DNA from 4 places in the Streptomyces sp. ME02-8801-2C genome. Region 2 is predicted to be linked to each of the others. Evidence: riboswitches for the same ligand, from Rfam matches in the RefSeq annotation. Region 2 holds a riboswitch; each other region holds the start of a gene.

Region 1 (7,801 bases), on a different contig from region 2:
GGACCGTACGCCGCTCGGTGCCGAACTTCTTGGCCACCGCGGCCAGTTCGGCCGACACCAGCTTGCGGAGCTCCGCGTCCGACTCCAGGATCCGGGTCAGCTCCGCGATCTCGGCGGCCAGCCGGTCCTTCTCGGACTCCAGCTCGATACGGTCGAACCGGGTCAGCCGGCGCAGCGGGGTGTCCAGGATGTACTGCGTCTGGATCTCCGAGAGGGAGAACCGCTCCATCAGGCGTTCCTTCGCCTGCGCGGAGTTGTCACTGGAGCGGATCAGCCGGATGACCTCGTCGATGTCGACGAGCGCGGTGAGCAGGCCCTCGACCAGGTGCAGCCGGTCGCGGCGCTTGCCGCGGCGGAACTCCGAGCGACGCCGTACGACCTCGAAACGGTGGTCGAGATAGACCTCCAGGAGCTCCTTGAGGCCCAGAGTGAGCGGCTGGCCGTCCACCAGCGCCACGTTGTTGATGCCGAAGGACTCCTCCATCGGCGTCAGCTTGTAGAGCTGCTCCAGGACGGCCTCCGGCACGAAGCCGTTCTTGATCTCGATGACCAGACGCAGACCGTGACTGCGGTCGGTGAGGTCCTTGACGTCGGCGATGCCCTGGAGCTTCTTCGAGCCGACCAGGTCCTTGATCTTGGCGATCACCTTCTCCGGGCCGACCGTGAACGGCAGTTCGGTGACGACCAGGCCCATCCGGCGTGCCGTCACGTTCTCCACCGACACGGTCGCACGGATCTTGAACGTGCCGCGGCCCGTCTCGTACGCGTCCCTGATCCCGGCGAGACCGACAATCCGGCCGCCGGTGGGCAGGTCGGGCCCCGGAACGTGCCGCATCAGGGTGTCGAGGTCGGCGTTCGGGTAGCGGATGAGATGGCGGGCGGCCGAGATGACCTCGCCGAGGTTGTGCGGCGGCATGTTCGTGGCCATCCCGACGGCGATGCCCGACGCGCCGTTCACCAGCAGGTTCGGGAAGGCGGCGGGCAGCGCCACCGGTTCCTGTTCCTGCCCGTCGTAGTTGGGGGCGAAGTCGACCGTGTCCTCGTCGATGGACTCCGTCATCAGGGAAGTCGCGTCGGCCATCCGGCACTCGGTGTAACGCATGGCGGCCGGTGGGTCGTCGTTGCCCAGCGAACCGAAGTTGCCATGGCCGTCGACCAGTGGCACGCGCATGGAGAACGGCTGGGCGAGACGCACCAGGGCGTCGTAGATCGACGAGTCGCCGTGTGGGTGCAGCTTGCCCATGACCTCGCCGACGACCCGGGCGCACTTCACATAGCCGCGGTCCGGGCGCAGGCCCATCTCGTTCATCTGGTAGACGATGCGGCGGTGTACGGGCTTGAGACCGTCGCGGGCGTCGGGCAGGGCCCGGGAGTAGATGACCGAGTACGCGTACTCGAGGAAGGAGCCCTGCATCTCGTCGACGACGTCAATGTCGAGGATCCGCTCCTCGAAGTCATCGGGCGGCGGGGTCTTCGTGCTGCGGCGGGCCATCGCTGCCGGCTCCTTCTGTTTCCTGGTCGTTCGCTTACACGGCGCTTAGATCGGTGACATGAACGGCATCTGATGCGGACCATTGTGGACTGCCGCACTGACAACGTGGACCAAGGGCCGTCCCTGAGGCGGTGCTGGGCTGTGGACGACGATGCTGAAACGTACCGCCTGCCGCCTCACGAATCTCGCTGTAGGCGTACGTCCGCCGGGAACTTCGCCAGCACTCCACACGCTTGCATACAGTGGCAGGACCGGCAGGAAAACAGCGGTTGCAACAACCGCATCCGCGATCGAAGGGACGTACATGCCCATGGGTCACACGGCCACAGCCGAGGCAGGCTCCGGCGGCCTGACAGCTACAGAGCACCGCCTCGCCAACGGGCTGCGCGTGGTGCTCTCCGAGGACCACCTGACCCCGGTCGCGGCGGTGTGCCTCTGGTACGACGTCGGATCGCGCCACGAGGTCAAGGGCCGTACGGGCCTTGCTCACCTCTTCGAGCACCTGATGTTCCAGGGCTCCGGCCAGGTGAAGGGCAACGGCCACTTCGAACTGGTCCAGGGCGCGGGCGGCTCGCTCAACGGCACCACCAGCTTCGAGCGCACCAACTACTTCGAGACCATGCCCACCCACCAGCTGGAGCTCGCCCTCTGGCTGGAGGCGGACCGCATGGGCTCGCTGCTCGCGGCCCTCGACGACGAGTCCATGGAGAACCAGCGGGACGTCGTGAAGAACGAGCGCCGGCAGCGCTACGACAACGTCCCCTACGGGACGGCGTTCGAGAAGCTGACCGCCCTCGCCTACCCGGAGGGCCACCCCTACCACCACACGCCGATCGGCTCGATGGCCGACCTGGACGCGGCGACCCTGGAGGACGCGCGCGCGTTCTTCCGCACGTACTACGCGCCCAACAACGCCGTTCTGTCGGTCGTCGGGGACATCGATCCCGAGGAGACCCTCGCCTGGGTCGAGAAGTACTTCGGATCCATCGCCGGACATGACGGCAAGCCCGCGCCGCGCTCCGGCGCCCTTCCCGACGCCATCGGCGAAGAACTGCGCGAGGTCGTCGTGGAGGAGGTTCCCTCGCGCGCGTTGATGGCCGCCTACCGGCTCCCGGAGGACGGCACGCGCGCGTGCGACGCGGCCGACCTGGCGCTCACCATCCTCGGCGGCGGAGAGTCCTCCCGTCTCTACAACCGGCTCGTACGGCGGGACCGTACGGCGGTGGCGGCCGGGTTCGGCCTGCTGCGGCTGGCCGGAGCACCCTCCTTGGGGTGGCTGGACGTCAAGACGTCCGCGGACGTCGAGGTGCCGGTCATCGAGGCCGCCGTGGACGAGGAGCTCGCCCGGTTCGCCGCCGACGGCCCCACGGCCGAGGAAATGGAGCGCGCTCAGGCCCAGTTGGAGCGCGAGTGGCTGGACCGGCTCGGTACGGTCGCGGGCCGCGCCGACGAACTGTGCCGCTTCGCGGTGCTGTTCGGCGACCCGCAGCTCGCGCTGACCGCTGTGCAGCGCGTGCTCGAGGTGACGGCCGAGGAGGTCCAGCAGGCCGCCAAGGAGCGACTGCGCCCCGACAACCGCGCGGTGCTCGTCTACGAGCCCCTGAGCGCCGACAGCGACACCGACACCGACGAGGAGGCGGCCAAGTGACCGAGCTCGCCACGATGGAGTTCCACCCCCAGCCCCAGGCGGGCGAGGCCAAGCCCTGGGCCTTCCCGGCCCCCGGGCGGGACACGCTCGGCAACGGTCTGACGGTCCTGCGGTGCCATCGCCCCGGCCAGCAGGTCGTCGCCGTCGAGGTGCTCGTCGACGCCCCCCTGGAGGCCGAGCCCGCCGGTCTCGACGGAGTGGCCACGATCATGGCCCGGGCCTTCTCCGAAGGCACCGACAAGCACTCCGCCGAGGACTTCGCCGCCGAACTGGAGCGCTGCGGCGCCACCCTCGACGCGCACGCCGACCACCCCGGCGTCCGCCTCAGCCTCGAAGTCCCCGTGTCGCGACTGCCCAAGGCGCTCGGTCTGCTGGCCGACGCCCTCAGGGCGCCCGCCTTCACGGACAGCGAGATCGAGCGGCTGGTGCGCAACCGGCTCGACGAGATCCCGCACGAGACGGCCAACCCGGCCCGCCGCTCCGCCAAGCAGCTGTACAAGGAGCTGTTCCCGGCGGCCTCACGCATGTCGCGTCCGCGCCAGGGCACCGAGGACACGGTCGCCAAGATCGACTCGGCGGCCGTACGCGCCTTCTACGACAGCCACGTCCGGCCCGCCACGGCCACCGCGGTGGTCGTCGGCGACCTCACCGGCATCGACTTGGACGCGCTCCTCGGCGACACCCTGGGCGCCTGGACGGGCACTTCGGCCGAGCCGCGGCCGGTGCCGCCGGTGACCGCCGACGACACCGGCCGGGTCGTCATCGTGGACCGCCCGGGCGCCGTGCAGACCCAGCTGCTCATCGGCCGCATCGGCGCCGACCGGCACGACCGGGTCTGGTCCGCCCAGGTCCTCGGCACGTACTGCCTCGGTGGCACCCTCACCTCCCGTCTGGACCGTGTCCTGCGCGAGGAGAAGGGCTACACCTACGGCGTGCGGGCGTTCGGTCAGGTCCTCCGCTCCGCTCCGGACGGTACGGGTGCCGCGCTGCTCGCCATCAGCGGCTCCTTCGACACCCCGAACACCGGTCCCGCCCTCGAGGACCTCTGGAAGGTGCTGCGCACGCTCGCGGCCGAGGGGCTCACCGACGCCGAGCGTGATGTCGCGGTGCAGAACCTGGTCGGCGTCGCCCCGCTCAAGTACGAGACCGCGGCGGCCGTGGCGAGCACCCTGGCCGACCAGGTCGAGCAGCACCTGCCCGACGACTACCAGGCGACGCTGTACCGCCAGCTCGCGGCGACCGGCACCGTGGAAGCCACCGCGGCGGCCGTCAACGCCTTCCCGGTCGACCGGCTGGTGACGGTCCTCGTGGGCGACGCGGCGGAGATCGAGGCGCCCGTCAGGGCTCTCGGCATCGGCGAAGTGAGCGTCGTACCCGCCGAGTAGAGACACCGTCCGCAGAGGCGTCGTAGACGTCGTAGACGGCAGGGGCCCGGTGACGGAAGCGTCACCGGGCCCCTGTTTGTCCATGTTGATGCGCAAGTTGCCCGTATTGATGGAGAGGTTGACAGTCTGCACTGTGGCATGTGCGACAAAACCCGTGATCGGTTTGTTATTTGAAAGTAGTCGCGCTTAGCGTCTGTCCGGCTGTCCGTCACGCAGTGCGCCGCAGTCGCGGCACCGGACAGTCATCGCCGAGTCCCCGTACGGCGCGAGCCAGGGGAGCCGGGGACCCACGTTGTGCAGTCCCTGGGGTGAATCGGACGCCCGCGCGTGCCGCGAGGGAGCCCGTAGGAGACCTTCCTGCTCCGAACCCGTCAGCTAACCCGGTAGGCGAGAAGGAGGAAAGGAACAACCACTACATGGCGTTCACCCGCGCCACCGGGAAGCACCGTCGTCCCAGCCGCCCCAGCCTTGTCAACCGTACGACCGCTCGCGCGGCCAGCGTCGCGGCCCTCGCGACCACCGGCGTCGTGGGCGCCCTCGCCGCCCCGGCACTCGCCACGGAGTCCGCCGTCGAGCAGACCGGGCTCACCCCGGTGATCTCCATCGGTGAGTCGCTCGCCGAGCAGATAGACGCTCAGGCCGCCGCCCAGGAGCAGGCAGCCGAACAGGCCGCCGCCGAGAAGCGGATCGAGGCCGCGGAGAAGCGGGCCGCGGCCGCCGCCAAGAAGCTGGCCGAGGAACGCGTCAAGCAGGAGCGCGAGGTGAAGGCCCGCGCCGCCCGTGAGGCCGAGCGCAAGCGCCTCAACGCCTTCGTCGCCCCGATCTCCGGCTCGTACATCTCCACCGGCTACAAGGCGGGCGGCGCCGTCTGGTCCTCCGGCAGCCACACCGGCGTCGACTTCCACGCCGCGTCCGGCACCACAGTCCACGCGGTGGGCTCCGGCACGGTCGTCGAGGCCGGCTGGGGCGGGTCCTACGGCAACAACATCGTGATCAAGATGATTGATGGTACGTACACTCAGTACGGTCACCTGTCCTCCATCAATGTCTCCGTCGGCCAGACGGTCACCCCGGGCCAGCAGATCGGCCTCTCCGGGGCCACCGGCAACGTCACCGGTGCTCATCTTCACTTCGAGGCCCGCACGACCCCGGAGTACGGCTCGGACATCAACCCGGTCGCCTACCTCCGCTCGCACGGCGTGAACGTCTGACACCTCTTCGCATCACTCGTCGTGGCCCCGGCTCCTCCAGCCGGGGCTTTCGGCGTTTCGGGGTGTCCTGTGTCCAAAAAATATCCACGGATTCCGGCCTGCCGTCGGAAATTCCGGTTCTCTGCAATAGAGTCACTGAACACACGTCAATCGTCGACGTTTCACGGGGATTAAAGCGGAGGTCGGACATGCGTATTCCGGCGCACTCGGTATGCACGGCGATCCGGGACGACATCGTCGCCGGTGTCTACGAGCGCGGCAGCCGGCTCACCGAGGAACTGCTCGCCCGCCGGTACGGCGTCTCGCGCGTCCCCGTCCGCGAGGCCCTGCGCACCCTGGAGGCCGAGGGCTTCGTGGTGACCCGGCGGCACGCGGGCGCGTGCGTCGCGGAACCCACTGAGCAGGAGGCCTCCGACCTGCTGGAGATGCGCATGCTCCTGGAACCGCTGGGCGCCTCCCGGGCCGCCCAGCGGCGCACCGAGGCCCATCTCAAGGTGCTGCGCGGCCTGGTCAGACTCGGCCAGGAGCGGGCCAGAAGGGGCAACAGCGAGGATCTGCGCTCCTTGGGGGGCTGGTTCCACGAGACGCTCACCCAGTCCTCCGGCAGCCATGCCCTGGCCTCGACGCTCACCCAGCTGCGGCACAAGATCGCCTGGATGTACGCGGTGGAGGCACCGCCCAACCCCGTCGAGTCCTGGGCGGAGCACGGGGCGATCGTGGACGCGGTGGCGCGCGGCGACGGCGAGCGCGCGCGGGCGGTCACGGCACTGCACACCGAGCGGGCGACCCTCGCGCACCGGCTGCGCTTTCCGGGCGACGGGGACCGTCCGGATCGTGTGAGGACTTCGCAACATCCCGTAAACATGATGGGCCTGCGTCATTAACACGGGCGCCGTATACAAAGAGGGTTGAATTCGCGGGGGATTATTTCTGCTGCCCGTGACCGGGAATTACGAAGGGTCCGCCCGATATTCGGGCGGGCCCTTCGACGTGTGCGGGTGGTGCATTTCGGGTGACGTTCGCCGCCACCGTCGACCGAGGACCCCGCAGGGTTCCTCAGACCGTTTCGGGAAGTTCCTCGAGTCCCTCGGCCACCAGCTTCGCCAGACGGTCGAGCGCCGCGTCGGCGCCCTCCGCCTCGGAGGCGAGGACGATCTCCTCGCCGCCCTGGGCACCCAGGCCGAGGACCGCCAGCATGGAGGCCGCGTTGACGGGATTGCCGTCGGCCTTGGCGATCGTCATGGGGACGCCGGCGGCCGTGGCCGCACGGACGAAGATGGAGGCGGGGCGGGCGTGGAGGCCCTCCGCCCAGCCGACGTTGACGCGGCGCTCAGCCATGTGATGCTGCCCTTCACTGTCTCAGGGTTGTCTAGACCATTGTTCCATAGCGTGAAGCGTGCCGGGAAGCGGGCACTGACCCGTCCCGGAACCGCGTTCGAACCCCGGCCTGGGCCCGACTTCGGTCCCCACAGACTGCCCTGCGACGTTGTCGGACGCGAGCCGTACTCTGGGGCGCATGCAGAACTCGTCGGACCGGCACGAGTACCCCGCCCACTGGGAGGCGGACGTCGTCCTGCGCGACGGCGGCACCGCCCGCATCCGCCCCATCACCGTGGACGACGCCGACCGGCTGGTCAGCTTCTACGAACAGGTTTCGGACGAGTCGAAGTACTACCGCTTCTTCGCGCCGTATCCGCGTCTGTCCGCCAAGGACGTCCACCGCTTCACCCACCACGACTTCGTGGACCGGGTGGGGCTCGCGGCCACGGTCGGCGGCGAGTTCATCGCCACCGTACGCTATGACCGGATTGATGCCGACGGACTGCCCGCCTCCGGTCCCGCCAACGAGGCCGAGGTCGCTTTCCTGGTGCAGGACGCGCACCAGGGCCGGGGCGTCGCCTCCGCCCTCCTCGAGCACATCGGTGCTGTCGCCCGGGAGCGCGGGATCCGCCGCTTCGCCGCCGAGGTGCTGCCGGCCAACACCAAGATGATCAAGGTGTTCACGGACGCCGGCTACACCCAGAAGCGCAGCTTCGAGGACGGTGTCGTACGCCTGGAGTTCGAC
Region 2 (7,801 bases):
CCAGCTCCGGGTCCCGGACGCTGGATCCGTACTCGAAGCTCCTCGAGGAGCGGATCGTCTTTCTCGGGACCCCGGTCGACGACATCTCGGCGAACGACGTGATGGCACAGCTCATGCATCTCGAATATCTGGCGCCCGAACGGGACATCTCGCTGTACATCAACTCCCCCGGCGGCTCGTTCAGCGCGATGACGGCGATCTACGACACGATGCAGTTCGTCACCTGCGAGGTGGAGACGATCTGTCTGGGCCAGGCGGCCTCCGCGGCGGCCGTACTGCTGGCCGCAGGAACGCCGGGCAAGCGCAGCGCGCTGCCGGGGGCCCGGGTGATGATCCACCAGCCCTCGCTGTCCGAGCCGATCCAGGGTCAGGTGAGCGATCTCGCCATCCAGGCCCAGGAGTTGGCCCGGGTCCGTAACCTGCTGGAAGAACTGCTCGTACGGCACACCGGCCGGAGCCCGGAGCAGGTCGCCGCAGACATCGAGCGGGACAAGATCCTGGATGCCCAGGGCGCGCTGGAATACGGGCTGGTGGACCGGATCGTGCCCAGCCGCAGGTCCTCGGACCCCGCCCCCGGCACGAGGTGAGCCCACCGATGCTTCCGCCCGAACTGCCTCCGCTGCCCGCTCTGACGCGCGCGGAGGGCGAGTTGATCGACCGTTACCTCGAAGTGGCCGATCTGCTCGGCCGTATCAACCCGGCGTATCACGGGGACACGTACCGCGGACTGCGGGCCGCGCAGGCACTGGTCGCCAAGGCGGTCGCCCTGCGGGACGCGCTGGAGTTGATGCATCAGCGGGGCGAGGCGGAGGTCCACGCGGATACGCTGGCGCGTGCGCTGCGCGTCCTGGACGGGGAGCGCCGCACGGCGCGTGTCATCGTTCCGCGTGAGCCCGCCAGTTGACGCATCCGGTCTGCCGGTCCGTACCGGGCGCGCCCAGGTGCCCCGGTGACGCGCTTGTCCAAAACGGGCCGGGAGACGGCCGAAAGCCATCCCCCGTTCGGAGTAGACGAAGGTCCGCCGATTAGACCGGCCGAGTTGCTCGACACGCGCGGTCGACATGCGGAATCGAGGCGTTTCGGCCCTGGTCCGAGGGTGCGCGACCCCATCGAAAGTCGTGCCAGGGTACGGGTGTCCACCCGAACGGGTCAGCGGTGAGTAACGCCACAAAGCCCCGATTCCATTGGGATTTTCCCACTTCCATGAGCCAAGATCCCTTCCTGACGACAAGCCCCCGCCACAAGCGGCGGGGCGATCCGGGCGGACGCCGAGTCCTGCCGCCGCCCGGATGACCGGTCGACAGATGTGCATCGGCAGGAGTGGAGGACCCAAGCACGACGGGTCGCCGGAACGGTCACGCCATGACCGGGCCGAGCAGCCCTTGGGGTGAAGCCGCGTCAGCGGCCGGGCAACTTCGCCAGCCCGAATCCGACAGGTCATCCTTCACAGGCGGCTGACGAAGGGTTGCGCATGTCTGCGCTCAATCGTGTCCCGTCGATGATGACCCGGGCCGGTACGGTCTCGGCTCTCACCCTCGCCGCTGTGGGCGGCGGTCTGGTGCTCCCAGGCGTCAACACGGACGCCGCGGCGGTCACACCACAGACGAAGGCACTTCAGATCGCGGCCTCCAAGAAGGGCTCCCCGTACAAGTACGGGGCCGCGGGACCGAAGAAGTTCGACTGCTCCGGTCTCACGCAGTATTCGTTCAAGAAGGCGGGCAAGTCCCTGCCGCGTACGGCGGCCGCCCAGTACAACAGGACCAAGCACATCTCCGCCAAGAGCCGCAAAAGCGGGGACCTGGTCTTCTTCCACTCGGGCAAGAACGTGTACCACGTGGGCATCTACGCCGGGAAGGGAAAGATCTGGCACTCCCCGAAGACCGGGGATGTCGTGAAGCTCCAGAAGATCTGGACGAAGAGCGTCTGGTACGGCCGGGTCAGCTGACCTGCGCGGGGCGGGAGCGGCGGCCTGGCCTGGACCCGCCGCTCCCGTCCCGTTGCCGTTTCATCAGGCCGGGCTGCGCAGCGGACGCAGTACGTGTGCAGTGCCGCCGAACCGTTACGGCTCCTGCTGGCCCGACGCCGTTACCGGGGGCCGGACGGGGGCCGTCCACGGGAGTTCGATCGATACCGTCTTTCCGCCCTCCCGGGTGGGCCGCACGCACAGTCTGCCGCCCGCCTCCGCGGTCAGCCAGCGGATGATGACCATCCCGCGGCCGTTGTCCTGCTGGACCGCTGCGGGCAGCCGCTTGGGGAAGCGCGGGTGACTGTCCGTGACGCCGATGCGCAGGTTCTCGTCACGGTCGAGGGCGATGTCCACCGTGAAGGCGGGTGACAACCCGAAGGTGTGCTGTACGGCGTTGGTGGCGAGTTCCGAGACGATCAGACGGATGGTGTCGGCGGCTTCGGTGTCACCCCGCAGGCCCCATTCCGCCAGCACATCGGCCACATACGCGCGGGCGGCGGAGACCGAGGCGGGATCGCTCGGCAGAGTGACGGATGCTTCCAGATGGTCTGCCATGGCGAGGTCGTCCCTTTCCCACGGAACCGGAGCCCGACACGGAGCGGCTGGTTCGAGTACGGTCCCGGACTGGTGCTTCGCGCCAGACTGCCATTCCCGCGCCGGTCACGGGGTGCGATCCACCAAGATGTGCATATATCTGTCGCTCGAAGCGGTGAACTCTGCGACCCCAGAGCGTATTTGCGCGGCTCATAAGGAGTAAGGAGTGGCCCATGCAGTACGGTCCCGCGGTGCGCCGCCGAAAGCTGGGTGACGAACTGCGCGCACTGCGCTCCAGGGCCGGCCTCACAAGCGGTGAGGCGGCGCGTCTGATGGGCTGGCACCAGTCGAAGGTGAGCCGCATCGAGACCGGCGCGAGCGGGGTGAAGCCGGCCGACGTACGGTTACTTCTGGACGCGTACCGGGTTCCGGAGGGCGAGTCGCGTGAACTGATACTCGTGCTGGCGGGCGGCGAGGACGGCGGCCGGCACCACTGGTGGCATGCCTACCGGGGCGTGCTGCCGCCCACCTACCGGGACTTCATCAGCCTGGAGTCGCAGGCCAGCACGATGCGCACGCTGGAGACCTCGGTGGTGCCGGGGCTGCTGCAGACCCCGGAGTACGCGCGCGCGATGACCCGGGCCGCCGTGGACGGCGTGGAGGAGACCCGGCTCGACGCACTGGTCGAGGTGCGGCTGGCCCGGCAGGACGTACTGCGTTCGGATCCGCCGCTGGCGCTGAGCGCGGTCCTCGACGAGGCGGTGCTGCGCCGTGAAGTGGGCGGTCCTGAGGTGATGACACGTCAGCTGGGGCGCCTCATGGAAGCGGCCAGACTGCCCCAAGTGCGGTTGCAGATCCTGCCGTTCACCGCGGGGGCATACATCGGCATCACCGGCCCTTTCGTTATCTTCTCCTTTCCGAGCACTTCTGACTTGGATGTGGTTGTTCTCGACCAGATGATGAGTAGCCTCTACCTCGAACGGAAAGAAGACCTCCGGGCCTACAGCGAGGCCTTCAACACCCTTCAGATCCACGCCCTTTCGCCCGAGGATTCGTTGGATTTCATCGCCGGTCTGAATCACGGCGGGTAAGGAGGCGCCATGTCCGCAATGCCTCGAAACGTACCGTCCGTCGTCGAACCGCCCGGTGTTCAATGGCTGCGCAGCAGCTACAGCACCGGCGCGAACAACTGTGTGGAGACGGCCCGTCCGGACACCGGAGTCCGGGCAGGTCGGCTCGCCGTACGCGACTCCAAGAACGTGGCGGGGCCCGTCCTGCTCTTCTTCCCCGAGAGCTGGAAGGGCTTCCTCACCGCGTTGAGGTGATCGCCCAAGGACGCACGGCCGCGGTTCGCCGACTCATGGTCGCGTGTCACTGATCAACGACCCTGTGGATCTACACGTCTACGGTCGGTTCTCGCCGATCACCTGTACCGCACGCGCGATCTGTTCCTCGGCCAGGTCCGCGCGGGCGGTCAGCCGCAGCCGGGACACTCCGTCGGGCACGGACGGCGGACGGAAGCAGCCCACGCCCACGCCGGCGGCCCGGCAGTCGGCCGCCCATCGCACGGCCCCCTCCGGGGAGGGTGCGCGCACGGAGACGACGGCCGCGTCCGGCCGTACCGCCGACAGCCCTTGTGCGCTCAGCCTGGTGTGCAGCTCACGCGCCACCGCACGCGCCCGTGCGGCCCGTTCGGGCTCGCGGCGCAGCAGGGTGAGGGCCGCGAGGGCCGCGCCCGCCGCCGCCGGGGCGAGGCCGGTGTCGAAGATGAACGTACGGGCCGCGTTCACAAGGTGCTCGATCACCCGAGCGGGGCCCAGCACGGCGCCCCCCTGGCTGCCGAGCGACTTGGACAGCGTGACCGTCACGACGACGTCCGGCGCGCCCGCGAGCCCGGCCGCGAACGCCGACCCCTGCCCGCCCTCGCCCAGGACTCCCAGCCCGTGCGCGTCGTCGACCACCATCCCCGCGCCGAACTCCCGGCAGGCGGCGGCGAGTTCGGCGAGTGGTGCCGCGTCCCCGTCGACCGAGAAGACCGTGTCGGACACGGCGACGGCCGACCCGCTGTGGGTGCCGAGCGCCTTGCGGAAGGCGTCCGGGTCGGCGTGGCCGACGACCTGGGTCGTGCCCCGGGCCAGTCGGCAGCCGTCGATGAGCGAGGCGTGGTTGCCCGCGTCCGAGACGACGAGGGAGCCGTGCGGTGCGAGCGCGGTGACCGCGGCGAGGTTGGCCGCGTATCCGGAGGAGAAGACCAGCGCGGCCTCGAATCCGCAGAAGTCGGCCAGTTCGCGTTCGAGTTCCGCGTGCAGTTCGGTGCTGCCGGTGACGAGCCGCGAGCCGGTGGCACCGCCGCCCCAGCGCCGGGCGGCCCGGGCCGCGCCCTCGGTGACCTCGGGGTGGCGGGCCAGGCCCAGATAGTCGTTGCTGGCGAGGTCGAGGAGCGGCGAGTCGGCGGGACGCGGGCGCAGGGTCCGTACGAGTCCGGCGCGGCGGCGCGCCTCGGCCTGCTCGTCGATCCAGCCGAACGCCATGAGTCCTCCGCGCAGCTACGTGTTGTAGGCAGTGAACAGACCCTAACCTCACCCTCTGACACCCATGATGTGGCAATACCCACATCCGGTTTTGTCAAGCAAGGAAAACGCCCAGGTCAGATGCTATATCACGTCCTCTCGGGGTGATCGTCTCTCACTGCACGGACCGGCCGCGCGCCCAGGCGGAGCCGACGCGAGTCAGTGGCTGCTGCTGCGCGACCGCACAGCGAAGCGCCTGTAACCGGCGCACCACCAGCAGCCTCACTTCAGGAACGCGTCAGTCGCCCAGGTCGCCGTCGAGGCAGTCCTGCACCGGCCCGTACAGGCCGCGAGGAACGAGCCTGTGGCCCTCTGACGGCGCTTGGGTTCTAACGGTCCTCGCAACACCCCAGACGAAGCGGTGCGATCGGCTTCGAGACCCGGAAGAACCGCGAGGCCAGTGACGGGAAGAGGCCGGTTCCGGGAGCGGGCCGCATACTCCCATCTCATGGAGCAGGGCTACAGCACTCGGGAGGCCGCACGGATCGTCGGTACCAGCCTGCGCACGCACTCTCCTGGGCGGGCATCGTCGCCGGCCTTCTCGACCTCACCGGCACCGCGCCGACAGGCCGCCATCGACGGGGAGGCAGACTCCGTTGACGTAGGCCGCCGCGGTCACCGGCATCGGGTTCATCGGGTCGCCGTAGACCGCCGTCCTGTGCGTGGTCGTCACGATGTGTCAACCAGAAACTGCCGCGACATCTCCATGTCAGGAACCGGAGCAGCCGCTCGTTGAAGAGGTCGGGCTTGTTCATGTGCGGCTCGTGACCGCTGTTCTCGAACATCGAGTAGCTGCCGCGCTGGACCTGCTGGGCGAACCACTCCATTCCCTCATCGCATCGGCCGGCGCAGAAAACCGGTGCTCCGCACGACTGTTGGCAGACGAGAAGTACCGGTGAATCCCGCTCGGAGAGAGGTCTGATGAGCATCGTTGGTTGGACATACACATCTTTTGACTTCGAGGTGCTGTTCCCTGAGACGGACCGCATCGAGGCGCCGCTGGCCGAATGCGGTCCGGTCGGAGTCGCCGTGGTTTCGCTGATCGATGTTGATCACGCGGTACCGAGCGGAGCCTGTGGGAAGGGGTCCGCTGAGCGAGGCGCACCCGCACCCGGCGGCCGAACCGGCGGACGAATTACGTGTATGTGCCTTGCAGTTGTTCGCACCGGTTCGCCGTGACAAGGGCAGAGTCACGGGTGGCGAAGCCGTCCGCCGGGAAAGGGGCCACGGACGCACCGCGCCGAGGCCATCAGCAGGTCGTGGTCCAGCTCGACGACGAGCATCTCGTCACCCTCGGTCGAGCGGGTGATGCCCATGATGCCGTCGTTGCGTCCCACCGTTTCGTCGACGGGTCCGGTGACAAGAGCCTGGCCAACGGCATACATGGGCGCGGGCCGGGTTCTCGATCGCCCGGGAAACCGGCTTCGGCCAGTACCAACTGACCCTCAGCGTCACGGATCGACATTCCCACCTGGGTCGTCACTGGCCGGCGCAACCCGTACTACCACGCTCGAGAGCGACCACACCGCGGTCGACACCCTCGCCGACTACACGGTCTCCGCCTGGATGAAGCTCGACTCGGCGGACAACCCCGCCACCGCCATCTGCGAGGGGACCAGCCAGCACCAGGCGTTCTACCTCGGCTACGACCGGGGCAACCAGGGCTGGATGTTCCAGACCACGACCACCAACGACGAGAACTCCGACTTCCCCACCGCCGAAGGAGACAACAACACCGGCCCCGTCAACACCTGGACCCATCTCGTCGCGACCTACAAGGCACCCGTCGCCGGTGACTCCACCACCGGTGTCATGGCCCTGTACCAGAACGGCACCCTGATGGGGACGGCCGCCAACCTCAGCCCCCAGTACGACTCCTCACTCCCCCTGACCGTCGGCGGCTGCGTCAACAGTGCGGCGGCCACGACCCCGTACATGGTGTTCCCCGGTTCCGTGGCCGACGTCCACGTCTACCCGCGCAAGCTGTCGTCGACGGAGGCCATCGCACTGCACTGACCGACACAGCCATCCTTGGCCCCCGCCGCTCGCACCAGGAGCGGCGGGGGCCGAGTGGTTCCGGTCGGCCGGTGGGGGGAGTTGTCCGGTACAGGAAGCCGGACGGAGTGTCATGACGCCGGGCGGGAACACGGTTCTGGGGCTCGCCCAGCAGCCCATGACGTTCCGTCTGCTTCACGGCCCGGTGGGAGATTCCGCGTGGCACGCGGCGCCACGCAAGCGGCGTCCGCGCCGTCGCCTGGAGCAGCTGATCGGCGTGGCCGCCACCGAAGGCAACGACCGGGCGTCATATCTGCCCGCTCCTGTACGGCGGAGGCGTCGCGGTGGGCCGCCTCCGCCGTACGTCGTCGTGAGCGTGCCGGGCGCGGTACGCCGCCCGGTGCGGGGTCGGCCCCCGTGGGCGGAAGCGGCGGTCAGCCCATGTGGACGGGCGCCGTGCCCTCGGTGTGCTCCTGCTTGCCCGTGTTGCCGAGCCCGACCGCGGTGACGAACATCGCCGGCAGCAGATGTCCGGCGTAGGAGGAGTCCGGCTCCAGGCCGGCGAACCAGAGCATGCCGCCCGCGCCGACCAGCAGGCCCGGTCCGGCGATCAGCCGGGGAGACAGGCGGGTGACCAACTTCAAGGACGTGCTCACTCAGCCCGTCGAGCCCGGCCGGTTCGGCGGGCTCCCTTCGGCCGGAGCACCGCGGGTCCTTCCCCTCCGGCGTCACCATC
Region 3 (7,801 bases), on a different contig from region 2:
CGTTCAGGAGGCAGAGGCCGAAGACGTGGTCGCGGAAGTCGGACAGGGCCACGGGGCTGCCCATGGGCGACGGTGTGCCCACCACGAAGCCGACCTCCGCCTCGATGTCCAGGCGGACCGACGGGCCGAAGAGCGGCACCGGATCGGTGGGGGCCTTGCGCTGGCCCGAGGGGCGTACGACCTCCGTGCCGGAGACCACGACCGTGCCCGAGCGGCCGTGGTAACCGATCGGCAGGTGCTTCCAGTTGGGAGTCAGCGAGTCGGCGGCATCGGGGCGGAACATCTGGCCGACGTTCCGGGCGTGGTTCTCGGACGCGTAGAAGTCGACGTAGTCCGCGACCTCGAAGGGGAGGTGCAGCGTCACGGAGGACAGGGGGTGCAGGAGCGGGGCGACCGTCTCCTGGTGGGACGGGACGGTGACCCAGGCGGTGAGGGCGCGCCGGATGTCGGACCAGGTCGTGCGGCCCGCGGCGAGAAGCGGGTTGAGGGTCGGACGGGCCAGGACGGAGACATAGGGGGAGCCGAGCGCGGCGGCTGCCGCACCGGCGTCCAGGACGTGGTCGCCGAGACGGACGCCGACCCGGCGGTCCGTGGAGCCGGCCGGGGAGAACACGCCGTACGGCAGGTTGTGCGGGCCGAAGAGGTCGCCCTCGGGGACATCGAAGGGGGGCATGGGGTACTGCCTCGCTCTCGTGTGTCGTCAGTCGAAGCCAGTTGTCGGGCACGGCCGTTGTCGTGGCCGTCTGGATGGCTGGTGCGGCGCGGATCCGTCCGCGGCCGCGGGCTGGGGGTCGTGTCGTGTGGTCATGTGGTCGCGCCACAGGTTACGGGTGAGCTGCGGGCTCAGGGCAGTGTCCCCAGTGTCTAAAGAGTTCGTAATGTCCTGATGGGTGTCGTCTGGAGCTACTGATTCCGGCAACGCCTGGTCGCTGTGGGCCCTCACCTACCATCCGCATCCCTACCGCTACCTCCCCGCCCGGGCCCGTCACTACCTCGTGCGGCGCGTCCTCGGACCCCTCGGGGCGTGGCGGCTGCGCGACCGGTTCGAGGGGAAGGTGGAGGTGAGCGAGGTCGCGCGGATCGTCCGGGCGGGAGCAACCGGGGGTACGGAGGCCAAGGGAGCGCTGGAGGTGGGCCGTTCGGGCAGCGGAGTGAGCTTCGTCGGGGGCCGGCCGGTGTTGACCGTACGCGAACTCGGCGGTCGTACGCGGGAGTTGTCGGCCGACCATGTCATAGCCGCGACCGGCTAGCGCGTCGACAGCGCCGCGATGGACTTCCTCGGGCACGAGCTGCGCACGGAGCTGGCGGTGAGCCGGGCAACGCCGAGGGTCGGTGCCGGATATGTGTGTGGGGGCTGGGCCCTCGCTCGATCTTGTGAACCAGGGGTTCACCGCATCGAGTTGTCGTGCTGATCGTGGCCTCCCGGGGCGGTGTCCGCGGCAGGAACTGGCCCACGCGCCGGGGCTGTTGCTGCCGGGACGGCGAACCTCGTCCGGTTCGGGCGGCGGCCGAGGGGTCGAACGATCCGTATTCTCTGGATCATGCCCGCTCCCACCTCATACGCACTTATCGCCACGGATCTTGACGGAACGCTCCTGCGCGCCGACGACACGCTCTCCGACCGGTCACGGACCGCCCTGGCGCGCGCCACGGCCGCCGGTGCCCGTCATCTGGTCGTGACGGGTCGCCCCGCGCCGAGAGTCCGGCCGCTGCTCGACGACCTCGGTGCCGGGGGGCTCGCGGTGTGTGGGCAGGGAGCGCAGTTGTACGACGCCGGCGCGGACCGGCTGCTGTGGTCGGTGACCCTGGACCGGGAGCTGGCGGAGACCGCGCTCGGCAAGATCGAGGCCGAGGTCGGGCAGTTGTACGCCGCCGTCGATCAGGACGGGGTCGACGGGCTCACGCTGATCGAACCCGGGTACCTGATGCCGCACCCGACGCTGCCCGCCGTACAGGTGCCGTGCCGGGACGATCTGTGGGCCGCGCCCATCAGCAAGGTGCTGCTTCGCCACCCGTCGCTGTCCGACGACGAGTTGGCGTCGGCGGCGCGTGGAGCGGTGGGTTCGCTCGCGACCGTCACCATGTCGGGGCCCGGCACCGTCGAACTCCAGCCATGCGGCATCACCAAGGCGACGGGGCTCGCGTTGGCCGCCGAGTATCTCGGGCTGTCCTCGTCCGCCACCATCGCCTTCGGCGACATGCCCAATGACATCCCGATGTTCGACTGGGCGGCCCACGGTGTCGCCATGGCCAACGCCCATCCCGAGCTCAAGGCGGTTGCGGACGAGGTCACCCTCTCGAACGAGGACGACGGGATCGCGGTGGTGCTGGAGCGGTTGTTCGGGCGGGGGAAGGGCTGGGGGGACTGGGAGGCGCCGGTACCAGGGTCGGCACCTGCAGTGGCACCAGCATCGGCCTCGGCAGCGACACGGGTCGGCCGGCAGTAGGCCCGGGTAGGCGGCAATGGGCCCGGGTGGGGCGGGCGTCGTGGGTCTGGCCCAGGGGACGCCCGCCCCACCCGGGCAGGGACGGTCGGCCTAGTAGGCCCCGTACACGTTGTCTATCGATCCGTATCGCGCGGCCGCGTAGTTGCAGGCGGCGGTGATGTTGGCGATCGGGTCGTAGGGGTCGAACGAGGTTCCGGCGACGTGGTACGCGGCGAAGGTCGGGTCGATGACCTGGAGGAGCCCCTTGGAGGGGGTGCCGGCTGCCGCGTTCGAGTCCCAGTTGTTGATGGCGTAGGGGTTGCCCGACGACTCGCGCATGATGTTGCGGTAGAGGCCGTCGTACGTCCCGGGGATTCCCTTCTGCGCCATGATGTCGAGCGATTCGCGGATCCAGCCGTCCAGGTTGTTCGCGTAGTACGTCGTCGACGACGCGGCCGACGACGCGGCCGACGACGCGGCCGACGACGCGGCCGACGACGCGGCCGACGGGGCGGCCGAGGCCGTCGTCGCGGTCAGGAAGGGGATGGCCAGGGCTGCGGCGGCCGTCGCGGTGATGGCGAGTGTGCGCGTGAGTGCGAGCGGGCGGCGAAGGGTTCTCGCGCGGTTGTGCTGACCTCGTGCGGGCATGGTGAGTCCTCTCCGGCGCCTACGAGGTGAGCTGTCGGGTTCGGGCGGGAGATGCCCGGCCGGGCGCGTTGCGGCGCGCGGCTTCACCCCTAGCCGCTCCGGTGTCGATGTCCGGACCGGCGGCTTACCTGGGTCCCCCGCTCCTGCCTGCGTGAGTCACATGTGGGTGGGTGGTTGCTGCTCTACGGGCGGCGGCAGGATTCGGCGATCCGCCCGGTGTGGCGCGAAACGTATGCGAGAGCACACGGGTGGAACAAGGGGCGGAAATGCAGGACTTACTCATATCGTCCGCCCGTTGGGGATAAAACGGGCAAATAGTAAAGGGCGAGTGAGGGAGTAACTTGCCTTTGTGAACGGGAAGTTTGCGGGGAGGAGGGGGTGTGGGCTGATTGGCGACGTGACTCGAATCACGGGTGGGGGGTAGATGTGGTGATGATGGGGCGAGTGGTGGGTTTGGGGTGTTTCGAGGGTTTTGGGGTATGTGTCGGTCGCCGGAAGGGGTCGTGCGTTGTTCCGGTGAGGATCGCGGCAGCGAGGTGTGGAGTGTGGGGCGCGGTGTGCTTATAAATGTCCATGCTTTGGACTGATCAAAAACATTCCGGTCGTGATCCGATACCGCCCGGCCTGGACGGGCGGGCGCTCGCGGTGATCGAAACGTGACCGGATACGCTGACTCGAGTGAGGGCAGCGACCTATCGACACACCGTGTGACCGCCAGTAGACACAGCAGACAGGAGATCCCTCGTGACCGTCGTCGGGCCGTTCGGGCTGAGCGTGCGGGACCAGGCTCTCGAAGCCGATGTCCAGGCCGGATTGGCGGCTGTCGAGGAAGGTTTGCTCGAAGCCACCAAGAGCGAGGTCCCCTTCATCACGGAGGCCGCGCAGCATCTCGTACGGGCGGGCGGTAAGCGGTTCAGGCCGCTGCTCGTGATGCTCGCGGCGCAGTTCGGGGACCGGCACGCGCCGGGGATCGTGCCGTCCGCGGTGGTGGTGGAGCTGACCCACCTCGCGACGCTGTATCACGACGACGTCATGGACGAGGCCGAGGTGCGGCGCGGGGTGCCCAGCGCCAACACGCGCTGGGGGAACTCCGTCGCGGTCCTCACCGGGGACTTCCTGTTCGCGCGCGCCTCGCACATCCTCGCCGACCTCGGGCCCGAGGCGGTCCGGGTGCAGGCGGAGGCGTTCGAGCGGCTGGTGACCGGGCAGATCCTGGAGACCGCGGGGCCGTCGGACGGGCGGGACCCCGTCGAGCACTATCTGGACGTGCTCGGCGGCAAGACCGGATCGCTGGTGGCGGTGGCCTGCCGGTTCGGGGCGATGATGTCCGGTGCCGACGACAGTGTCGTGGATGTGCTCACCCAGTACGGGGAGCGGCTCGGGGTCGCCTTCCAGCTCGCGGACGACGTGCTGGACATCGCGTCCGACTCCCACGAGTCGGGGAAGACGCCCGGGACGGATCTGCGCGAGGGCATTCCCACGATGCCTGTGCTGCGATTGCGGGAGCGGGTGGCTCGACTGGGGCTGGCCGAGGACATCGCGCTGTGTGAGCTGCTGGACTCCGACCTGAGTGACGACGCGCGGCACGCGGAGGCCCTGGCCCGGCTGCGGGTGCATCCGGCGCTGGAGCAGGCTCGGCGGGACACGGTGCGGTATGCGGAGGACGCGCGGGCGGCGTTGGCGCCGTTGGTGGAGTGCGATGCGAAGGCCGCGCTGCTGGAGATGTGCGACGCGGTGGTGCATCGGGCCGGGTGAGGGTTCGCCCCCGCCGCCCTTACCCGTCCCATCCTGTCCCTGGGGGCTGCGCCCCCAGACCCCTCTCCGCGCTGAACGCGCTCGTCCTCAAGCGCCGGACGGGCTGGAAATGCGGGTGTCCCCTACGGGTCAGGGGACGCGAGGTGCCCCCATGTCATCCCGTGGCAGTACGTGGAGTTGAGCCCAAGGTCTGACGATTCCCCACCTCCGATTTGGTGAGATGGAAACCACCACTCCTCACCGGTTCGGGTGAGAATGGCGGCTCAGGGTGGACAGAGTGTGGGACGGACAGCCGCCGCCGACGACGGAGGTAAGGCACACATGGCACCGTACGAAGAGGCCAAGGCGGGGAACCGGATCGAGGCCGACACCGTGGCCGGGATCGAGGCCGAGGACGTGCCGTCCCGGCGCCGCAAGGCCGCGCGTTACGCCGCCCCGGCCGTGGTGATCGGTCTGACGGTCGCGACGATCGGGCTGGTACCGGCGTTCGCCGGCTCCGGTGACCCCGATCTGCCGAAGATCAGCGCGCAGGAACTCATCGAGAAGATCGCCGCCTCGGACGTACAGCAGCTGTCCGGCACGGTGAAGATCAGTACGGATCTGGGGCTGCCCGACCTCGGCGGTCTGGAGAGCGGGCTGCTGTCGGGCGGTGGTCTCGGCGGGGATTCCGACGGCTCGGGTTCGGCCGCCGATCCGAGCGCCAAGCTTCTCGAACTGGCCTCCGGCACGCACACCGTACGCGTCGCCCTGGACGGACCCGACAAGCAGAAGATCTCTCTGCTGGAGAAGGCCGCCGAGTACAGCGTGATCCACAACGGTGACGAGGTGTGGGCGTACGACAGCGCGTCGAACGAGGCGTTCCACGCGACGGCCCCCGAATCCGCGGGCAAGCACGAGAAGGGTGAGGGCGAGGGCAAGGACCGGGTTCTGCCCGGCGACGACGTGCCCGCCACGCCCGGTCGGCTCGCCGAGGAGGCCCTGAAGGCGGTCGACGACACGACCTCAGTGACCGTCGACGGGACGGCCCACGTCGCCGGCCGGGACGCGTACAAGCTGGTCATCAAGCCGAAGGAGTCCGGCTCCACGGTCGGGGCGATCAGTGTCGCCGTCGACTCGAAGACCGGGACGCCGCTGAAGTTCACGCTCACCCCGGCGAGCGGCGGGGCCGCCGTCTTGGACGCCGGGTTCGTCGATGTCGACTTCGCCAAGCCCGCCGCCTCCACCTTCGACTTCACCCCGCCCAAGGGGACCAAGGTCACGGAGGAGGGCGGCCCGGGCAAGGCCGACGAGGCGCCGGGCAAGGACTTCGGGAAGGACTTCGGCAAGGAATTCGGTGAGGAGTTCGACGAGGGCCTCATGGGGCCTGACGGTCACGGGTGGGCGAACGGCTCCGAACGTGACGGCGCCGGCGAGGGCGGCAAGGTCATCGGCGAGGGCTGGAACTCCATCGCCGTGTTCGACTCCGGTGCCGAAGGCGGCATGCCGTCGGGCGACGCCTCGTCCGACGCCGGGATGTTCGGCGGCTTCCTCGGCTCCTTCGGCGACAAGGTCTCCGGCGACTTCGGCTCCGGCACGGTCTTCAAGACCCGCCTGGTCAACGCCCTGATGACGGACGACGGCAAGGTCTACGTCGGCGCGGTCACGAAGGACGCCCTGGTCAAGGCGGCGAACGCGGCCAAGTAACTCCCTTAGGGGAACCGCCGTAGGGGAACCGAGTAGAGGCACGACGATTGAGGGAGCCCATGGAGGAACCGTCCGCCGCGGAGCCGGAAGAGGCGCACCGGGACGACGACGCGGTCATCGTCACCCGCGCCCTCACCAAGCGCTACCGCGGCGGACAGCTCGCCGTCGACGCTCTCGACCTCACCGTCCCGGCGGGCAGCGTCTTCGGCTTCCTCGGGCCCAACGGCTCGGGCAAGACCACGACGATCCGCATGCTGATGGGCCTGATCGAGCCGACATCGGGCGCGGCGCGGGTGCTGGGGCGACCGATGCCCCGCGCCACCCGCGCCGTCCTGCCGCAGGTCGGCGCGCTCATCGAGGGGCCCGCGCTGTACGGCTTCCTCTCGGGCCGCGACAACCTCGTACGGTACGACTCCGCCGACCCGACCGCCGATCCGCGCACCCGGCGTGCGCGCGTCGGCGCGGCGCTGGACCGGGTGGGTCTGACGGCCGCCGCAGGCAAGAAGGCGAAGGCGTACTCGCTGGGTATGAAGCAGCGGCTCGGTCTCGCGGCGGCGCTGCTCCAGCCGCGGCGGCTGCTCGTCCTCGACGAGCCGACCAACGGGCTCGATCCGCAGGGGATGCGTGAAATCCGCTCCCTGGTACGGGAGTTGGCGTCAGACGGCACCACCGTCTTCCTCTCCTCCCACCTCCTCGACGAGATCGAGCAGGTCTGTACGCACGCCGCCGTGATGGCGCAGGGGCGGCTGATCACCCAGGGCGCGGTGGCCGAGCTGGCCGCCGGAGCCCGGGGTCGGCTGGTCGTGACGACGCCCGACGCGGCGGACGCGGCCCGCGTACTCAAGGAACAGGGCGTGGGCGACGTGATCGCGACCGAGGATCGGGTGACCGGCGAGGTGCCGGAAGGCGATCGTGAACTCGCCGATCTGAACGCCGCGTTGGTCGGCGCGGGCGTCCGCGTCCGGGGCTTCGGCATCGAACGGGCGTCCCTGGAGGACGCGTTCGTGGCGCTGACAGGGGAGGGCTTCGATGTCGCGGGCTGAGACCACCAATACGTCTGCTACCTCTCCTTCCTCTCCTCCCTCTCCTACCCCGCGTACGGACACCGTCCGGGCTACGCGAACTCCCCGCACCCCCAGCCCCCTCTGGAGCCTGAGCCTTTTCCGCAGCGAGCTCGTCACCACCTTCCGGCGCTGGCGGACCCTCGCACTGCTCGCCGTGCTCGCCGCCGTACCGATCGTCCTCGGTATCGCCGTGAAGATCGAGACGAGCGACGGTTCGTCAGCGGT
Region 4 (7,801 bases), on a different contig from region 2:
AGAGCCACGTCTTTTGCCTCTGAGGCAAGGAATTTGCCTCAGAGGCAAAGGTGCGGCTGAATGGCGGCATGAGCCTTCCCGAAGAGGACGGGCCGGTCGAGGACCTGCCCGTCGTCGCACCACAGCTCCGGGCGCTGCGCCGCCGGGCCTCCCTCACCCTGGAGGCCGCGGCCCGGTCCGCCGGGCTGTCGCCCGCTCACCTCTCCCGCCTGGAGACCGGACAACGCCAGCCCTCCCTGCCGATGCTGCTCGGGCTCGCGCGTATCTACGGTACGACGGTTTCGGAGCTGCTCGGTGAGACCGTCGCCGACCGGGACGCCATCGTGCGCGCCGCCGACATGGAGCCGACGGCCGCGGGCGGCTGGTCGTACTGGCAGGCCGGCGCTTCCGGACGGGGAATGCAGGCCCTGCGTGTCCATGTGCCGCACGGCGCCCAGGGTGACATCGTGCGCGTCCACCCCGGCGAGGAGTGGCTGTACGTCATCGAGGGACGGTTGCGGCTGAGCCTCGGCGACGCCGCGCACGTCCTCGCGCCCGGCGACAGCGCGCACTTCGACTCGCTGACCCCGCACCGCCTCGCCGCCGACGGCCGCGCCGGCACCGACCTGCTCTTCGTCCACACCCTGCTGCAGAGCCCCACCACGGCCCTCTGCCTCGGCCCGACCACTGGAGTGACGCCATGAAGGACATGGAAGAGCGGTTTCCCCGGGCCCTGTGGGTCCGGCTGATCATCTACATCGCGGTCGGGCATCTCTTCGCCGGCTTCATCTACCTGCTGTTCGAGGTGGGCGCGAAGCAGTAGCGGCCACGGACAACCGGTTCAGTCGAGGAACCGCTCGCGCAGCCGCTCCCGCGTTTCCGGAGTGACACCCAGCCCCTGGTCCAGATAGCGGTCGACACTGCCCCAGGTCTCCTCGACCGTCCGGATGGCCGACGTCAGATACTCCGGGCGGGTGCCGAACAGCGGGTTGAGCAGCTCCAGGACCTCGGGGCTGTAGGCCTTGGCCGCAGCGCCGTTGCGGCGCACCTTGTAGCGCCGGTGCAGTGCGTCCGACTCCATGTAGTCGGCGACGATGGCATCGCGCTCCACCCCGACGGCGAGCAGCGTCACCGCGATGGACAGGCCCGCCCGGTCCTTGCCCGCCGCACAGTGCATCAGGGCCGGGACACTTTCCTCGGCCAGCGCGTGCAGCAACCGGGAGTGCTCAGCCGTGCGGTACCTGATGATCTCGCGGTAGGAGTCGATCATCCGCTGCTCGCCCTTGCCGTCGGCGAGGAGGGCGCGCAGTTCGTCGAGATCGCCGTCCCGGACCATCTTCCAGAACTCCGCCCCGTGCGCCGGGTCGGACAGCGGGATGTTCACGTTGCGCACGCCCGGCAGTTCGACGTCCGGCCCCTCCAGCTTGATGTCCGCCGAGTTGCGGAAGTCGAAGATCGTGTGCAGCCCGAGGGAGCCGAGAAACAGCGCGTCCTCGTCGGTCGCGTGGGCGAGGTGGCCGCTACGGAACAGCCGTCCGGGCGCCACCCGCCGACCGTCGACGGTCGGCAGCCCGCCCACGTCACGGAAGTTTCGTACGCCGCCCAGCTCGGGCTCGGTCGACGGGACCTGCTGCGTCACGAGTGCTCCCCTCCCACACCGCCCCGCGGACGCTGCTCGTCGACGGGCGCGCTTCGACGATACGACACGGGTGAGCAGGCCCAGGAGTTTTCCACAGGCGTTGCCGTCGGACGCCGTGGCCCTGATGATGTTGATGCTTGAGCGCGCCTGTTCGAATCTGTGGGGACATGATGCTGGAAATTGCCGGAACCGGTCGTACGTGGCTTCTCTCGGGGCCCACGAGCAGTTACGCCGTCCATCTCACCGAGGACGACGAACTGCTGCATCTGCACTGGGGCCCGCGGATCGCCCTCGCCGACGCGGAGGCGCTCGCCGTGCGGCCCCTGCCGGACTACTGGCCCTTCGAGTCCCCGCTCGACGGCCGTGAGGAGTACCCGGTCGAGGGCGGCCCCCGGTTCGTACGGCCCGCGCTGTCCGTGCGGACCGAGGAGCGCCGGGGCACCGAGTGGCGGTTCGAGGCGTGCGAGACCGAGACCGGCGCCGACGGGGACGAGTTGCGGCTGCGGTTCCGTGACGCCGGGCTGGCGATCACGCTGCACTACCGGATGCGCCACGACGTCGTCGAGCGCTGGGTGACCCTCACCCACGACGTGACCGACGCGACCGGCCCGCTGGAGCTGCTGCGCGCCGACTCCGCCACCTGGACGCTCCCCGACCGCGAGGGCTGGCGCCTCTCGCAGCTGCACGGACGCTGGGCCGCCGAGTCCCGGTTGGTGAGGACGGAGCTCACCTACGGTGAGAAGGTCATCGGCAGTCGGCGTGGTCACACCGGGCACCAGCATCTGCCCTGGGTGGCGCTCGACACCGACGCGACCGAGGAACGCGGCGAGGTCTACGCCTGCGCGCTCGGCTGGTCGGGGTCGTGGCGGATCGCCGTCGCCCAGCTGCCCGACGCGCGCGTGCAGGTCACCGGCGGCGCCGGATACGACGACTCGGGGCTGCTGCGCCTGGCGGCGGGCGAGTCCTTCACCACGCCCGTCTTCGCGGGGCTGTGGACCGACTCCGGGCACGGTGGGGCGAGTCGGGCGTGGCACGCGTACCAGCGCGCGTTCGTCGTACCGGGCGCGGACCAGGACCGGCCCGTGCTCTACAACTCCTGGGAGGCCACCGAGTTCGACATCTCCGAGGAGCAGCAGGGGACGCTGGCCCGGCGGGCCGCCGCGATCGGCGTCGAGCTGTTCGTCGTGGACGACGGCTGGTTCGGCGCCCGCACCAGTGACCGGGCCGGCCTCGGCGACTGGACGCCCAACCCGGACCGCTTCCCGTCGGGGCTGAGGCCGCTCGCCGAGTACGTGCACGCCCTGGGGATGCAGTTCGGCATCTGGGTCGAGCCCGAGATGGTCAACCCGGACAGCGACCTGTATCGCGCGCACCCCGACTGGGTGCAGTTCCAGCAGGGACGCAAGCGGACTGAGTTCCGCAACCAGCTCGTACTGAACCTTGCCCGCGAGGATGTCCGGGAGTACCTCTGGGAGCAGCTCGACGCCATGCTCTCCAGCGCCCCCATCGACTATGTGAAGTGGGACTTCAACCGCTGCTTCAGCGATGCCGGCTGGCCCGGTGAGGATTACCCGCAGCGCCTGTGGGTCGACCATGTGCACGGGCTGTACGCCCTCCTCGACCGGCTGCGGGCGGCCCATCCCGACGTCGCCTTCGAGTCCTGCTCGGGCGGCGGCGGCAGGATCGACCTCGGTGTCCTCGCCCGTACGGACCAGGTGTGGACCTCCGACAACACCGACCCGCTGGACCGCCTCGCCATCCAGGAGGGCTTCAGCCAGATCCATCCGGCGCGGGTCATGGCCGCCTGGGTCACGGACAGCCCGAACACCCAGCTGAACGACCGGGTCAGCTCGTTGCGCTTCCGGTTCGTGAGCGCGATGGCCGGGGTGCTCGGCGTCGGCGGTGACCTCACGACGTGGACGGAGGAGGAGCTGGCCGAGGCCGGGGAGTGGGTGGGGCTCTACAAGGAGATCCGGCCCGTCGTGCAGCGCGGCGACCTCCACCGGCTGCGGCGCCCGGTCGGCGGGCTGAGTGCGGTGCAGTACGTGCTCGGGGACGAGACCGTCGTCCTCGCCTGGCTCCAGGCGCAGCACCACGGCGAGCCGGTACCGGCGCTGCGGCTGCGGGGAATCGACCCGTCGGCGACATACGAATGCCGTGAAACGGGTGAAATCCACAGAGGTGCCGTGTTGTTGCACCATGGCTTGCGAACCGGACTCAAGGGTGACCTCGATGCGGCAGTTTTCCGCTTGCGTCGCATCTGATGCTTCTGTCCGTTATGGAGCATTGATTCCAACTCGCTTCGGAATGCGGGCTCCTGTGAATCGGGCGAGTGAGCAGCGTCATATTCGTGACCGTGTGTCGCCGTCATGTGCACGTAATTTCGGCGGCTTTTAAGGGTGTTCACGCGACGGAAAGATCCATAATTCACGGACCGTGACCGGGAATTCTGGGGTGGATCACAGAAAACCCGCACACAGGGAACCCCAAGCTTGTTTCCGTGCGTCTTGGTCGCTTACGTTCGCCACCCATCCGGACGGACGCCCAATCCTGCCGCCGCCCGGATCCCGTCTCGACCACCCGACAACGGCAGGAGCGGGGGACCCACAGGTAGAACGCCTGCTCCGGTCTCCGGAACAGGCTTGGGGTCAAGTCACGTCCAGGCGTGACCGGACATCTCCAGTCCGCACCCGACAGCTCACCTCGCAGGCGACGGAGAAGGAATTCGCCATGCCCGCGAAGGGTAAGCACCGCCGTCCGAAGTCCCAGCGCTTCATCCGCTCGATAGCCGTCGCCGGAACCGGCGGAGCGGCTCTCGCTCTTCCGCTGCTGGGAGCCACCGGCGCCCACGCGGCCACGGCGGAGTCCGCGACTCAGTCCGTGTCGTCCCTTTCGGTAACCGCGAATTCCATTGCGGCCGAGGCAGTTTCCGCGAAGTCGGAAAAGGCCTCGAAGAAGTCCCGGACCTATTCCGTCCGGGCCGGCGACTACCTCGCGAAGATCGCCCAGGAGCAGGGCGTCACCGGCGGCTGGAAGAAGCTCTACTCGGACAACCGCACCGCCATCGGCGCCGACCCGAGCCTGATCCACCCCGGTCTGAAGCTGTCGATCGGCAGGAAGGCCGCGTCGACCTCGTCGCCCACCTCGAGCTCAGGCTCTGCGGAAGCGTCCTCGAGCTCCTCGAAGTCTTCGCAGACGGAGGCCACCCAGCCGGCCGCCGAGAGCGCGACGGCCGCGACCTCGACGGCGGCCGAGGCAACCAACACCAGCAGCTCCAGTGGCTTCAACCTCCCCGTGGCCGGTGCCACCATCGGCACCGGGTACCACGTGTCGGGCAGCATGTGGTCCAGCGGTTACCACACGGGCGTCGACTTCGTCGTCCCGACCGGCACCTCCCTCAAGGCTGTCGGCGCCGGCACGGTCGTCTCCGCCGGCTGGGGCGGCGCGTACGGCAACCAGGTCGTCATCAAGCTCGCCGACGGCTACTACGCGCAGTACGGCCACCTCTCCCAGCTCTCCGTCTCGGCCGGGCAGTCCGTGACCGCGGGTCAGCAGATCGGCCTGTCCGGCGCGACCGGCAACGTCACCGGACCGCATCTGCACTTCGAGATCCGCACCACCCCGGACTACGGCTCCGACGTGGACCCGGTCGCGTACCTCCGCTCGAAGGGCGTCGCCGTCGGCTGACGAACGTTCGCGGCGAGGACATCCGTCGAAGGCCGGACCCCGATTCCCGGGTCCGGCCTTCGACGCGTTCACGCGCGCGCGTGCGGGTGTGATAGTCAACTCCCTATCCGTGCAAGCGCTTTCTGCCTCAAGGAGCCGCCTCGTGACGACCACTCGCAGAGCCTTCGGAGCCCTCGCCGCAGGCGCGGCTCTCACCGCGCTCGCCCCGGCCACCAGTGCCAGTGCCGCCGCGTGCGGACGCCTCCTCGCCCGTGACGACTTCCGCCGCGGTCTCGGCCAGTGGGCCGTCGAACTCCAGGACGGCGGCAGCGTCACGGCGGCCCGAGGCGTCCTGGAGGTCGACGTGCCGAGCGGCGCAACCATCTGGTTCAAGCGCAGGTTGCGCGGTCCGTACGTCATCGAGTACACGGCGACACCCGTCTCGGCGGGCGGAGCGAACGACCGGGTCTCGGACCTGAACAACTTCTGGAACGCCGTCGACGTCCGCTCCCCGGACGACCTCTTCGCCACCACGCGCGGCGGCGCCCTCGCCGAGTACGACTACCTCAGGACGTACTACGTCGGCTACGGCGCCAACACCAACACCACGACCCGGCTGCGCCGTTACGTCGGCGAGGCCGGGGTGCGCCCCCTGATCTACGATTACCCGGAGCCGCTCCTGGTCCCGAACGAACCGCACGGGGTGCGGATCGTCTCGGCCGGTTCGACGGTCCAATGGTGGATCAACGGGCGGCTCGTCTTCGACTACAGCGACCCGGAGCCGTACACGGATGGGCACTTCGCCTTCCGTACGACGTGGAGCCACTTCCGGATCTCCGACTTCAGCGTCCGTGAGCTGCGTCTTCCCATTATTCCGAGTTGACCAATACTTGACGAGTGGCTTATCTCACCGCCAGTCAAGCCCTTCCTACGGTCGCGTAGCTCACATCGGAAGGTGAATCATGCTCTGTTGTGGCAGACGATTCGAAGAATGACAGCAGAGCAGTGATCGGGTCGTACGTGGCGGTGGGGGACAGCTTCACCGAAGGCGTCGGCGACCCCGGCCCGGACGGGGCCTTCGTCGGCTGGGCCGACCGGTTCGCCGTACTTCTCGCGGACCGGCGCCCGGAGGGCGACTTCGACTACACGAACCTGGCGGTACGCGGAAGGCTGCTCGACCAGATCGTGGCCGAGCAGCTTCCGACAGCCAGGGAACAGGCGCCGGACCTGGTCTCCTTCTGCGCGGGCGGCAACGACATCATCCGACCCGGCAGCGACCCGGACGAGGTCGCCGAGCGCTTCGAACGAGCGGTGATCGGCCTCACCTCGGCGGTCGGCACGGTCATGGTGACGACCGGCTTCGACACCCGCAACGTCCCGGTGCTGAAGCACATGCGCGGCAAGATCGCCACGTACAACGGGCATCTGCGGGCCATCGCCGACCGGTACAACTGTCCCGTGCTCGACCTGTGGTCCCTCAAGACCATCCAGGACCGCAGGGCCTGGGACGGCGACCGGCTGCATCTGTCGCCGGAGGGGCACACGCGCGTGGCGCTGCGCGCCGGGCAGGTCCTCGGCCTGGACATCCCCGCCGACCCCGACCAGCCGTGGCCCGTGCTGCCGCCGCGCGGCACGCTGGAGATCCGCCGCGACGACGTCCACTGGGCCCGCGAGTACCTGGTCCCGTGGATCGGGCGGCGACTGCGGGGCGAGTCGTCGGGGGACTACGTGACGGCGAAGGGGCATCTGTCGCCGGACGACATCAAGAGCCGCATCGGCCGGGTCGCGTGAGCGCTGCCGCCTTTCAGCGCGGTTCTGAGTGCGGTTCTCAGCGCGGTTTGCAGCACGGTTTTCAGCGCCGGGCGGGCACAACCAGCCCGTCCGGCGCTTGAGGACGAGGCCGTCCAGGCCGAAAGGGGGGTCTGGGGGCGCAGCCCCCGGCGGACGACCACATCACTCACCTGGACCCGGTCAACGCCCCCCGTTCCAGCCCCAGTTCCCCAGCCAGCGCAGCGTCCACCCACTGCTCGGCCCGCGCCCGGGACACCCCGTCGTACGCCGTCATCTGGACGGCCAGCCCGTCCAGCAGCGCCGTGAGCCGCAGCGCCGTGCCTGTGGGGTCGGGGCACTCGAACTCGCCCGCGGCCACCCCCTCCGTGATGACCTCGGTGATCGCGGCCTTCCAGCGCCGGTCAAGATCACCGGCGACCTCGCGCAGCGCGGGGTCGCGCAGGGACGCCGCCCACCCCTCGATCCACAGTCGCCAGCCCTTGGCCTGACCGGTCGGCGCGTACCAGCGCACGGCGGACCGCAGTCGGCGCAGCGCCGGGGACCGGCGTCCGAGCAGCTTGCCGAGGTGGGTGAGATCGGCCTCGGCCGCGTACCGGAAAGCGGCGGCGACCAGCTTCTCCTTGGTCGAGAAGTGGTACAGCACCAGCGCGTTGCTCACCCCGAGCACGGCGGCCACGTCGGCGATCCGCACCGCCGCCACGCCCCGCGCCTCGATCTGCTCGACGG

What was found. A riboswitch is a leader RNA that binds a small molecule or an ion and turns the genes downstream of it on or off. The one in region 2 is predicted to bind cyclic di-AMP.
Positions count from the first base shown of each region.
Region 1: another riboswitch for cyclic di-AMP. It lies ahead of PV396_RS02455 (M23 family metallopeptidase); the one in region 2 lies ahead of PV396_RS12940 (C40 family peptidase).
Region 3: another riboswitch for cyclic di-AMP. It lies ahead of PV396_RS20375 (transglycosylase SLT domain-containing protein); the one in region 2 lies ahead of PV396_RS12940 (C40 family peptidase).
Region 4: another riboswitch for cyclic di-AMP. It lies ahead of PV396_RS06560 (LysM peptidoglycan-binding domain-containing M23 family metallopeptidase); the one in region 2 lies ahead of PV396_RS12940 (C40 family peptidase).

Region 1 is NZ_JARAXP010000001.1:550,505-558,305, forward strand. Features, by position in the region: gene PV396_RS02440 (DNA topoisomerase IV subunit A) at 1-1,492, opposite strand, end outside; gene PV396_RS02445 (pitrilysin family protein) at 1,803-3,140, shown strand; gene PV396_RS02450 (pitrilysin family protein) at 3,137-4,525, shown strand; cyclic di-AMP (ydaO/yuaA leader) riboswitch at 4,762-4,930, shown strand; gene PV396_RS02455 (M23 family metallopeptidase) at 4,942-5,736, shown strand; gene PV396_RS02460 (GntR family transcriptional regulator) at 5,925-6,620, shown strand; gene PV396_RS02465 (HPr family phosphocarrier protein) at 6,793-7,074, opposite strand; gene PV396_RS02470 (GNAT family N-acetyltransferase) at 7,253-7,801, shown strand, end outside.
Region 2 is NZ_JARAXP010000003.1:893,576-901,376, forward strand. Features, by position in the region: gene PV396_RS12930 (ATP-dependent Clp protease proteolytic subunit) at 1-587, shown strand, start outside; gene PV396_RS12935 (hypothetical protein) at 596-904, shown strand; cyclic di-AMP (ydaO/yuaA leader) riboswitch at 1,289-1,468, shown strand; gene PV396_RS12940 (C40 family peptidase) at 1,472-1,945, shown strand; gene PV396_RS12945 (ATP-binding protein) at 2,060-2,521, opposite strand; gene PV396_RS12950 (helix-turn-helix transcriptional regulator) at 2,734-3,591, shown strand; gene PV396_RS12955 (DUF397 domain-containing protein) at 3,601-3,825, shown strand; gene PV396_RS12960 (8-amino-7-oxononanoate synthase) at 3,904-5,031, opposite strand; gene PV396_RS12965 (hypothetical protein) at 5,618-5,743, opposite strand; gene PV396_RS12970 (hypothetical protein) at 6,261-6,455, opposite strand; gene PV396_RS12975 (LamG domain-containing protein) at 6,454-7,086, shown strand; gene PV396_RS12980 (hypothetical protein) at 7,500-7,721, opposite strand; gene PV396_RS45100 (flavin reductase family protein) at 7,799-7,801, shown strand, end outside.
Region 3 is NZ_JARAXP010000006.1:60,223-68,023, forward strand. Features, by position in the region: gene fahA (fumarylacetoacetase) at 1-673, opposite strand, end outside; partial or broken gene PV396_RS20365 (hypothetical protein) at 915-1,412, shown strand; gene PV396_RS20370 (HAD family hydrolase) at 1,542-2,447, shown strand; gene PV396_RS20375 (transglycosylase SLT domain-containing protein) at 2,538-3,074, opposite strand; cyclic di-AMP (ydaO/yuaA leader) riboswitch at 3,078-3,243, opposite strand; gene PV396_RS20380 (polyprenyl synthetase family protein) at 3,819-4,829, shown strand; gene PV396_RS20385 (DUF2092 domain-containing protein) at 5,151-6,512, shown strand; gene PV396_RS20390 (ABC transporter ATP-binding protein) at 6,572-7,555, shown strand; gene PV396_RS20395 (ABC transporter permease) at 7,542-7,801, shown strand, end outside.
Region 4 is NZ_JARAXP010000002.1:426,463-434,263, forward strand. Features, by position in the region: gene PV396_RS06540 (XRE family transcriptional regulator) at 69-683, shown strand; gene PV396_RS06545 (DUF6126 family protein) at 680-802, shown strand; gene PV396_RS06550 (tyrosine-protein phosphatase) at 821-1,618, opposite strand; gene PV396_RS06555 (alpha-galactosidase) at 1,789-3,882, shown strand; cyclic di-AMP (ydaO/yuaA leader) riboswitch at 4,166-4,345, shown strand; gene PV396_RS06560 (LysM peptidoglycan-binding domain-containing M23 family metallopeptidase) at 4,349-5,305, shown strand; gene PV396_RS06565 (DUF6250 domain-containing protein) at 5,448-6,167, shown strand; gene PV396_RS06570 (SGNH/GDSL hydrolase family protein) at 6,290-7,075, shown strand; gene PV396_RS06575 (TetR/AcrR family transcriptional regulator) at 7,242-7,801, opposite strand, start outside.